DNA from 3 places in the Caballeronia sp. LjRoot31 genome. Region 2 is predicted to be linked to each of the others. Evidence: predicted binding sites of a transcription regulator. Region 2 holds the regulator's gene; each other region holds the start of a gene.
The links. The regulator HrcA, encoded in region 2, represses chaperone genes, less so after heat shock. The targets are predictions, from matches to a motif close to TTAGCACTCNNNNNNNNNGAGTGCTAA.
Positions count from the first base shown of each region.

Region 1: a site for HrcA is predicted at 1,778-1,804, ahead of ACSQ8V_RS35050 (co-chaperone GroES). Genes of this name have one in related genera too.
Region 3: a site for HrcA is predicted at 1,642-1,668, ahead of rpoH (RNA polymerase sigma factor RpoH). Genes of this name have one in related genera too.

Region 1 covers NZ_CAXURX020000003.1:1,424,425-1,427,672, reverse strand. Annotated here, with positions in the region: gene ACSQ8V_RS35060 (amino acid ABC transporter permease) at 1-556, opposite strand, end outside; gene ACSQ8V_RS35055 (ABC transporter substrate-binding protein) at 651-1,469, opposite strand; gene ACSQ8V_RS35050 (co-chaperone GroES) at 1,831-2,124, shown strand; gene groL (chaperonin GroEL) at 2,138-3,248, shown strand, end outside.
Region 2 covers NZ_CAXURX020000001.1:563,675-566,922, forward strand. Annotated here, with positions in the region: gene recN (DNA repair protein RecN) at 1-146, opposite strand, end outside; gene ACSQ8V_RS02435 (NAD kinase) at 154-1,056, opposite strand; gene hrcA (heat-inducible transcriptional repressor HrcA) at 1,276-2,295, shown strand; gene hemH (ferrochelatase) at 2,490-3,248, shown strand, end outside.
Region 3 covers NZ_CAXURX020000001.1:316,228-319,475, forward strand. Annotated here, with positions in the region: gene cyoC (cytochrome o ubiquinol oxidase subunit III) at 1-88, shown strand, start outside; gene cyoD (cytochrome o ubiquinol oxidase subunit IV) at 89-421, shown strand; gene rpoH (RNA polymerase sigma factor RpoH) at 650-1,585, opposite strand; gene ACSQ8V_RS01440 (acyloxyacyl hydrolase) at 1,970-2,536, shown strand; gene ACSQ8V_RS01445 (nuclear transport factor 2 family protein) at 2,582-2,977, shown strand; gene leuA (2-isopropylmalate synthase) at 3,186-3,248, opposite strand, start outside.

The DNA of each region.
Region 1 (3,248 bases), on a different contig from region 2:
TCGCCATGGTCAACGACGAGTTCTTGACGATATTCATGTACTGACCGAACAACGGCGGCGTCGCGATCCGCACCGCTTGCGGCAAGATCACGTGAACAAATGCGGCTAACGGCGTGAGTCCAAGGGCGGCTGCCGCGTTGTGTTGACCCACTGGAACACCCGATAATCCCGAGCGGAATTCCTCGCCAATGAAGGTGGTCGAATAACAGGTCAACCCGATCCAGCCGGCCACGAATTCAAACGATGGCCAATGCAACTTGAACACGCCGAGATCCACCGCATGTTGCGTGTTCAACCAGGTCATTGTCGCTTCGGGCAAAAGCGTCGCCACGCCGAAATACCAGAACAGCAATTGCACGATCAGCGGTGAGTTGCGAAATACCAATACATAGAGCGCGGCGGCACGACGCATGGGCGCCGCGCGCGAAGTGCGCGCAAGGGCAAGCAAGCAGCCACATAACGTCGCCGTGACCATCACCGAGACCGACAATCCCAGCGTCATACCGAAGCCCTGGAGCAGCCAGATCAGGTACTTCGGGGCAAGCCATCCGTTCATTGGAATCATTCAGCTAAACACGAATGGAAAATTGAAATGCCAAGCCCGGTTCGACCGTGAACAGTCGAACCGGGCTTGGCCGAACACGCAGCGATCAGCTCTTCTGCGGGTCGCCGATCTTGAACAAACGCGGCAACGGCGCACGGCTTTTCGGCCCGAACCACTGGTCGTAGATGTGGCTCGCGGTGCCGTTTGCTTCGAGGCCCGTCAGCGTGTCATTGACGAAACCCAGCAGCCGCGGCTCGCCCTTCGGGACACCCACGCCCTCATAGTCGTTCGATATGGTGAAAGCCGGGATCTCGTACTTGTCGCGGTCCGGCACGTTGGCGAGCAAGCCGACGAGTTTCGGGCCATCCTGCGTGATTGCCTGGACATTACCCGTTCGCAACGCAGCGAATGCAAAAGGTGTGTCGTCGTAAGCTACGATCGTTGCCCGCGGAAACTGGGCACGAACCTGTTGCTCGTTGGTCGTGCCTTTATCCGCGCCAATGCGCAGGTCGTTCAGTTGATCCGGCGACTTCAGCGTGCCCTTCTTCGCGATGAACTGCGTACCCGACGCGAAGTACGGCGTGCTGAAGTCGACTTCCTTCTTACGTTCGTCGGTGATAGTGAAGTTCGCGAAAACGAGATCCACTTTCTTCGATGTTAGAAATGCAATGCGGTTGGCCGGATTGGTCGGCTGGATTTCAAGCTTGACGCCGAGTTTGTCAGCGACCGCTTTCGCGTAGTCCACGTCAAGTCCGACTATCTTGTTGGTCTTCGGATCGACGAAGCCGAAGGGCGGATTGCTGTCAAAAGTTGCCACGCGAAGTACGCCGGCCTTCTTGATATCGTCGAGGCGATCAGCATGCGCCAGGCTCGACATGATCAGCAGCGACCCCATGAAAGCTGCGGTGAAAAGTTTGATTTTCATTATGTGTTGGTCTGCGCAGTTATAGATAGAGCGAGCACGCACGCGTGCATCACAGCCGGAATGTAGCAGCGAACCGGGCTGTAACGAACCATCGATTCGTGTTGTGCTAAGCGTCAGACGGAATAATCAATACAGGGACAGCTTGAGAGCGTCACAAGCCGTCACAAGCCGCGCCGATGGTCAAGACGTGTCGCGTGACAGGCGTGATGTGTGCTCACGAAGCGCGGCGGCCAAATGCTAAACGCCGATAACGTTTCATGTATTCGTTATTGGATCGCGCCACGACAGATTCCTATACTCGATTCCCGTTAGCACCCGCCTGTGAAGAGTGCTACTCATTCACCATAACGGAAATCCAACCATGAGCCTACGTCCGCTCCACGACCGCGTGATCATCAAGCGCCTTGACCAGGAAACAAAAACCGCATCGGGTATCGTGATTCCCGAAAGCGCCGCCGAAAAACCGGACCAGGGCGAAGTCATTGCCGTCGGCCCCGGTAAGCGTGATAGCGATGGCAAGCGCATCGAGCCTGACCTGAAAGTCGGCGAGCGCGTGCTCTTCGGAAAATACTCGGGCCAGCAGGTCAAGGTCGACGGCAACGAACTGCTCGTGCTGCGCGAAGAAGACATTGTCGCCGTGGTCACCCAACAATAACGGAGCTTCAGAAATGGCAGCCAAAGAAATTGTCTTTAGCGACAACGCACGATCGAAGCTGGTCGAAGGCGTCAACATCCTCGCCAATGCAGTGAAGGTAACGCTTGGGCCCAAAGGCCGTAATGTAGTGCTGGAACGCAGCTTCGGCTCACCGGTCGTGACGAAAGACGGCGTGTCGGTCGCGAAGGAAATCGAGCTGGCCGACAAGCTGCAAAATATCGGCGCGCAACTGGTGAAGGAAGTCGCCTCGCGCACCAGCGACGACGCCGGCGACGGCACCACGACTGCTACCGTGCTGGCACAGGCGATCGTGCGCGAAGGGCTGAAATACGTGGCGGCGGGTCTCAATCCGCTGGACCTGAAGCGCGGCATCGACAAGGCCGTGATTGCCGCTGTCGAAGAACTGAAAAAGATCAGCAAGCCCACCACGACCAGCAAGGAAATCGCCCAGGTCGCGACCATCTCGGCGAACGGCGAGGAATCGATCGGCCAGCGGATCGCAGAAGCGATCGATCGTGTCGGCAAGGAAGGCGTGATCACGGTCGAGGACGGCAAGTCGCTCGACGATGAACTCGATGTGGTTGAAGGACTGCAATTCGATCGCGGCTACCTGTCGCCCTATTTCATCAACGATCAGGATAAACAGGTCGCCGTTCTCGACGATCCATTTGTTCTGCTGCACGACAAGAAGGTATCGAATATCCGCGATCTGCTGCCGGTGCTGGAACTGGTCGCGAAGGCGGGACGGCCGTTGCTGATCATCGCTGAAGATGTCGAGGGCGAGGCTCTTGCGACGCTCGTGGTCAACAACATCCGTGGCATTCTTAAAACGGTGGCGGTTAAGGCGCCGGGCTTTGGCGACCGCCGCAAGGCATTGCTCGAAGACATCGCCATCCTGACCGGCGGCCAGGTGATCGCGGAAGAAACCGGCCTTTCGCTGGAAAAGGCGACGTTGGCAGAACTGGGCCAGGCCAAGCGCATTGAAGTGGGCAAGGAAAACACTATCGTGATCGACGGCGCCGGGGACACGAAGAATATCCAGGCGCGCGTCAAGCAGATCCGCGTGCAGATCGAAGAGGCGAGTTCCGACTACGATCGCGAAAAGCTGCAGGAGCGTGTCGCGA
Region 2 (3,248 bases):
CGCGCGCCGAGCGTGAGCGCGAGGGCATCGATAAGAATCGACTTGCCGGCGCCGGTTTCGCCTGAAAAGACGGTGAAGCCGCGCTCGAACTCGAGGTCTAGCGCGGCGACAATGACGAAGTCGCGAATCGAGAGATGACGGAGCATGGGCGTCTTAGAGTTTCGTGGCGTCTTCGTGCGAGGGATATTCGTTCCAGTGCAGCTTCTTGCGCAGCGTGGCGTAATGGCTATAGCCGACCGGATGCAACACCGGCACGGTATGACGCGAACGCCGCACTTCAATGGTGTCGTTCAATTCGACCGCGGTAAACGACTGCATGTCGAAATTCACGTTCACGTCGCGGCCGCCAATAATCTGGATATCCACTTGCGAGTCGTCGGGCAGAACAATGGGACGATTCGACAGCGAATGCGGCGCGATGGGTACGAGTACAAAACCCTGCAATTGCGGATGCAGGATCGGTCCGGAGGAGGAGAGCGCGTATGCGGTCGAACCCGTGGGCGTGGCGACAATCAGGCCGTCCGAGCGCTGGTTGTACATGAAACGCCCGTCCACCGACACACGCAGCTCCGCCATGCCCGAAAAGCCGCTGCGATTCACCACGACGTCATTGAACGCCAGCGCGTGATAGATCGGCCGGCCGTCACGGACAATGCGCGCTTCGAGCAAGGTCCGCTCTTCGCGCTCGAAACTGCCGGCGAGCATTTGAGGCACCAGCTCCTGCATTTCGGCCAGCGTAATGTCCGTGATGAACCCGAGCCGCCCGTGGTTCACGCCAATCAGCGGCGTGCGATACGGCGCGAGCTGCCGGCCAATGCCAAGCATGGTGCCGTCGCCGCCGAGCACGACCGCGACGTCCGCGCGCGCGCCAATTTCCGGCGCGGTCAATGCGGGGTAGTCAGTCACGCCGACGTCATGCGCCGTTTCCGCTTCGAACACGACGTCGAAGCCGCGTTTCACAATGCACGCGGCGAGCGCCGTCAGCGGCTCCCTGATGCCGGGCGTGTTGTTGCGCCCCACGAGCGCGACGGTCTTGAATTGGGTGCCAATTTCCATGCCGGCATTACACCATAGGTGAGTGTCGAAAAGAACCGCGCGCCACGTCCGCGGTGCCTACGGCTTGTCTGTATACGTTAAGCCCGGCGTGGCGGGGAATTGTCGTTAGAATGGTGCGGATCATGAATTGATGACGGGTGAATGACAAAAATACGTCAATCGTCGTCGCACTATTTGCTGCGCTCGCTGTTTCCTTACACGTTGAGCTAAACTTTCCCCATGCTAGACCCACGTGCCCAGACCCTCCTCAAGACGCTGATCGAGCGCTATATCGCCGAAGGTCAGCCGGTCGGTTCCCGCACGCTGTCCCGTTATTCCGGACTCGAGCTCAGCCCGGCCACCATCCGCAACGTCATGTCGGACCTGGAAGACCTCGGGCTGGTGGTGAGCCCGCATACGTCGGCGGGCCGGATTCCCACGCCACGTGGCTACCGGCTCTTCGTGGACACCATGCTCACCGTCGAAACTACCGACGACGAAGCCATGACCTCCGCCGTCAAGATCAAGCTGCAGGGCGGCGAGCCGGCGAAGATCGTGGCCGCCGCGGCCAGCGTGCTGTCGAACCTGTCGCAGTTCGCGGGCGTCATTCTCACGCCGCGCCGCAGCCACATGTTCAAGCAGATCGAGTTCATGCGCCTGTCTGATAAACGCATCCTGCTGATCATAGTGACGCCGGAAGGCGACGTGCAGAACCGCATCATGGCGACCCAGCGCGACTATTCGCCGTCGCAGCTCACCGAGGCGTCGAACTATATCAATGCGAATTTCGCCGGGCTGTCCTTCAACGAAGTACGCCGCCGACTGCGCGAGGAAATCGACGCGCTGCGCGGCGACATGACCTCGCTGATGCAGGCAGCGGTGGCCGCGAGCGTCGACGAAACGGATCAAGGCGACACCCTGCTGATTTCCGGCGAGCGCAACCTGCTGGAAGTGGCGGATCTTTCCTCCGACATGGCGCGGCTGCGCAAGCTCTTCGACGTGTTCGACCAAAAGACGAGTCTCCTTCAATTACTCGATGTCTCGAGCCACGCGCAAGGCGTGCAGATATTTATAGGCGGCGAGTCGAATCTCGTGCCGATCGAGGAAATGAGCGTGGTGACCGCGCCCTATGAAGTGAACGGGAAGATCGTGGGCACGCTGGGCGTGATCGGACCTACGCGGATGGCCTACAACCGCGTGATTCCCATTGTTGATATCACCGCGCGCCTGCTCTCCCTCTCGCTCAGTAGCCAGCAATAGTGCAATAAGCGTGCAATACGCCGTCTGCCGGTCCGGCCCGCAAAATGCTGCGAATCCCCCGGCAGACAACCCATCTTGCCTTGCCCCAGTCCCGTTCACCACTCGGCCGTTCGGCCGATGTTGCGTTCCGAAACGCGCCGCTATAATGGGTTTCACTTACTTGACTGACACGGGCTTCACAGCCTCTCCCCTTTATGCGCTACGACCTCGAGTTGCCTTCGCAGCCTTCCGCTTCGCATCGCGTTGCGGTGCTGCTGATCAACCTCGGCACGCCGGACGCGCCCACGCCCAAGGCCGTGCGCAAGTACCTCGCGCAGTTCTTGTCGGATCCGCGCGTGGTGGAAATTCCTGCGCTCGCGTGGCAAGTCATCCTGCGGCTGGCAATCCTGCCGTTTCGCGGCCGTGCGTCAGCAAAGAAATATGCCCAGGTATGGCTGCCCGAAGGCTCGCCGCTGCGGGTCTATACGGAAAGGCAGGTGGAGGGGTTGCGGCGCTTGTTCATGGTGAACGACTATCACGTGATCGTTGACTACGCCATGCGCTACGGCACGCCCGGGATTCCGGCCATGATGAATCAACTCAAGCTGGAAGGCGCCGAGCGCGTGCTGCTCGTACCCATGTATCCGCAGTATTCGTCGTCGACCACGGCTACGGCGTTCGATGACGCGTTCAACGCCTTGCGCCGCGTGCGCAATCAGCCGGAATTGCGCACCATCCGCCAATATGCAGACCATCCGGCCTATATTGGCGCGCTGGCCGAGCAGGTGCGGGACTATTGGCGGCATCACGGCCAGCCGGACTTCGCAGCGGGTGACCGGCTGGTGCTGAGTTTCCACGGCGTGCCCAAGCGCACCATGGATCTTGGCGACCCGTATCATGATCAGTGTCAACAGACCGGTTCGTTGCTCATGGCTGCGCTCGGGTTGTCGCCGGTCGAATGCCGCGTGACATTC
Region 3 (3,248 bases), 250 kb from region 2:
CCTCACGTGTCTCAGCCTTTTCTGGCACTTTCTGGACATCGTGTGGATTTGCGTCTTTACCTTTGTTTATCTGACGAGCGTCGTATAAATGTCAAACGCACATTCAATCGATACCGGCGCGGGCCACGGCAGCGTGCGCTCGTATGTCATTGGCTTCGTCCTGTCGGTCGTGCTGACGGCTGCGGCTTTTGGACTGGTCATGCAACAGGCGTTGGGGCCGACAGAATCGATCATCGCCATCGCGGTGCTCGCGTTCATTCAAATCCTCGTGCATCTGGTGTTTTTCCTGCATATGAACACGTCTTCATCGCAGCGATGGAATCTGCTCTCGCTCGGATTCGCCGTGCTGGTGGCGGTGATCCTGATTGGCGGGACATTGTGGGTACTCCATAACGTCGGTGCGCACATGATGTCGCGCTAGAGGTTGTAGACGGTCTGCTGGCTGGACGCTGAGCGGCGCCATGGGGAAACCTCTGGCGCCGCTTTTTATTGGTAGGTGTCGGGCGCTCCGGACACACGCAAATCGAGCAGACAAAGAAAAGCCCGCCGTCTTTCGACGGCGGGCTTTCAAGTCTTCTCCACGCAATGCTCATTCGCCCGTTCACGCACCGCTAAAAAACTCAAGCGGCGAAACTCCTGCGCTAAACGGTCAAGCGTACTCGTGCAGCGCCGTGCGCATTTTCTTCATTGCGCTGGCTTCGATCTGGCGAATCCGTTCCGCCGATACCCCGAACTCGTCGGCGAGTTCATGCAGCGTCTTGCCGCCCGAGCCGTCGTCTTCCACTTCGAGCCAGCGCGCCTGAACGATCCGGCGGCTGCGTTCGTCGAGCGATTCGAGCGCGGTCGACAACCCCTCGCTTTGCAGCTTGTCGAACTGACGCGATGCAAGCACGTTGGTTGGCTCATTGTGCGAGTCGGCCAGATACGCGATAGGCGCATACGATTCTTCGCCGTCGTCGATCTGACCTTCCAGCGCAATGTCGCCGCCGGAAAGACGCGTTTCCATTTCCGAGACTTCTTCGCGCTTCACATTCAGCTCTTTCGCCAGACTATCAACCTCGTCTGGCGTGAACGCGTTGTGCCCCGTCTTGTGGCTGCGAAGGTTGAAAAACAGCTTGCGCTGCGCCTTCGTGGTCGCCACTTTCACCGTGCGCCAGTTGCGCAGGATGTACTCGTGAATCTCGGCCTTGATCCAGTGCATGGCATACGACACCAGCCGCACGTTTTGTTGCGGATCGAAGCGCTTCACAGCCTTCATCAAGCCGATATTGCCTTCCTGAATCAGGTCGGCGTGGGGAAGGCCGTATCCCAGGTAATTGCGGGCAATCGATACCACCAGGCGCAGATGCGACAGCACGAGCTGACGCGCCGCGTCCAGGTTGTCGTTGTCACGGAATTCGGTGGCGTACTGACGTTCTTCCGACGGCGTTAGCATCGGAATCCGGTTGACAGCCGAAATGTAGGCGTCGATGTTGCCGATCTGGCCGGTCAACATGGACGACTGCGCAAACGTCAGCGCACCTGCCGAAGCGGCCTTGGCCGGCGCCGAGTGTCCAGTATTCGGGAGGGTCATCGCATTGGTCACGCTTGTATGCTCCTTATCAACAAAAAACCCGATGAAAAACCGGGTCTAGCAGGATATTAGCACTCTGCTATTTCGAGTGCTAAGGATTAGAGGGGCCTTGTGTGTCCAAGTTCCCATACGCTATTAGAATCTCTGCTCCAATAGCCAATAAGTGCTTTCCCGCACTGTTGCACGCCGCGAAACGCTTTCGTTGTCAAACTTACCGAAAGAAATTTGCAAGATTTCGCATGATTTACCCGGCAATCGGGATTCGACGAAACTTAATTCCGTGTTTTCCTCATTCAGCAGAACTCTTCTGAGCACTTTTTTGAGACCGTCTCTAAAATGGCGACTTGCTGCGTTAGCGGCGAGCCTGTTTTGTGAGAATCCAGCTCCGGAGTATTCATGCAGAAGAACAAAAGTGTCTGGCAAAAGCGCTCTTTCTACGGTGCCTTGTTCGGTGCGCTGGTCCTGGCTTCGGCCACTGCCCACGCCGATCAGTTCGGCTTGCAGATCGCCGGCGGGGTTGCCGACCACGACGTCCGGAAGGCCGATGTCGGCGGCGTCTGGGATCCCAACTGGACGTGGTGGCAAATCGGCGGTTTCCACTTCACCGTTGTGGGCGAAGCGCACGTGGCCTACTGGGATATTCGGGAAAGCCAGGCATCGCATCCGGGCATCTGGGAATTCGGTTTCACGCCGGTATTCCGGTTCATCAAGAGTTCGGGATGGATTCGGCCCTATGTTGAAGCTGGCGTAGGCGTACGCCTCTTGTCGCACGTTCGCGAAACCGAGACGCGGACCTTTTCCTCATCCTTTCAGTTTGCCGACATGGTGGGCGTGGGCGCTCAATTTGGCGCGCATCAGAACTATCAGGCAGGCTTGCGATTTCAGCATTTATCCAACGCCGGTTTCGAACACCCGAATCCTGGTATAAATTTCAGCGAGATATATTTGCAATACAACTTCTGACGAGGACCGCGTCCATCGGTTCCTCTAGCGCGAAAGGAATCGAAGATGCCGGCACAACCCATCGATACCCCCGTCGAGGCAATCCGTGAACTCGAGCGCGACCGTTTCCGTGCAATGGTCGACGGTGACGGCGAATTGCTGGACGCGCTGCTGGCGGAGAACGCCAGCTACGTGCACACCAATGGCAAGCGCGAGACGAAGCGTCAGTTTATCGACGCGATCACGGCGGGGCGCCGGCGCTATCGGCAGATCGAGATCCAGTCGCAGGACGTAATGCCGGGCGGCCGGGACACATGGATCGTGTTTGGGCGCGCGCTGCTCGAGATGGAGTCGAAGAACGGCGCCTTGTTGTTCCCGATCGCGTACACGGCCATCCACATTCAGGTCGATGGGCAATGGCAGTTGCTCGCGATGCAGGCAACACGTGCGGCGCTGGATTAGCACCGGTTCGACGCCGTTCGGTGGGGCGTCGCGGTTCGGCCGGCGGGGCGGCGCCTTGTGAGCGTCGGCCGTCATGTCGATACCGGTTGTCGTGTTTTATCGCCTGCTTCGCAAACTTCTGCTGCGCGGTGGCTGGGAAGCGGTACCCGGCCACATCATCGCGCGTCACTTCCTACTCACTACTCCTTGCTGTAAAAGCCGCGTTCCTTCACGCCGCTACCGCTTCGCTTTCCACTTCCTTGCGTCCGGCCCAGCGCGCGCGATTTACCGC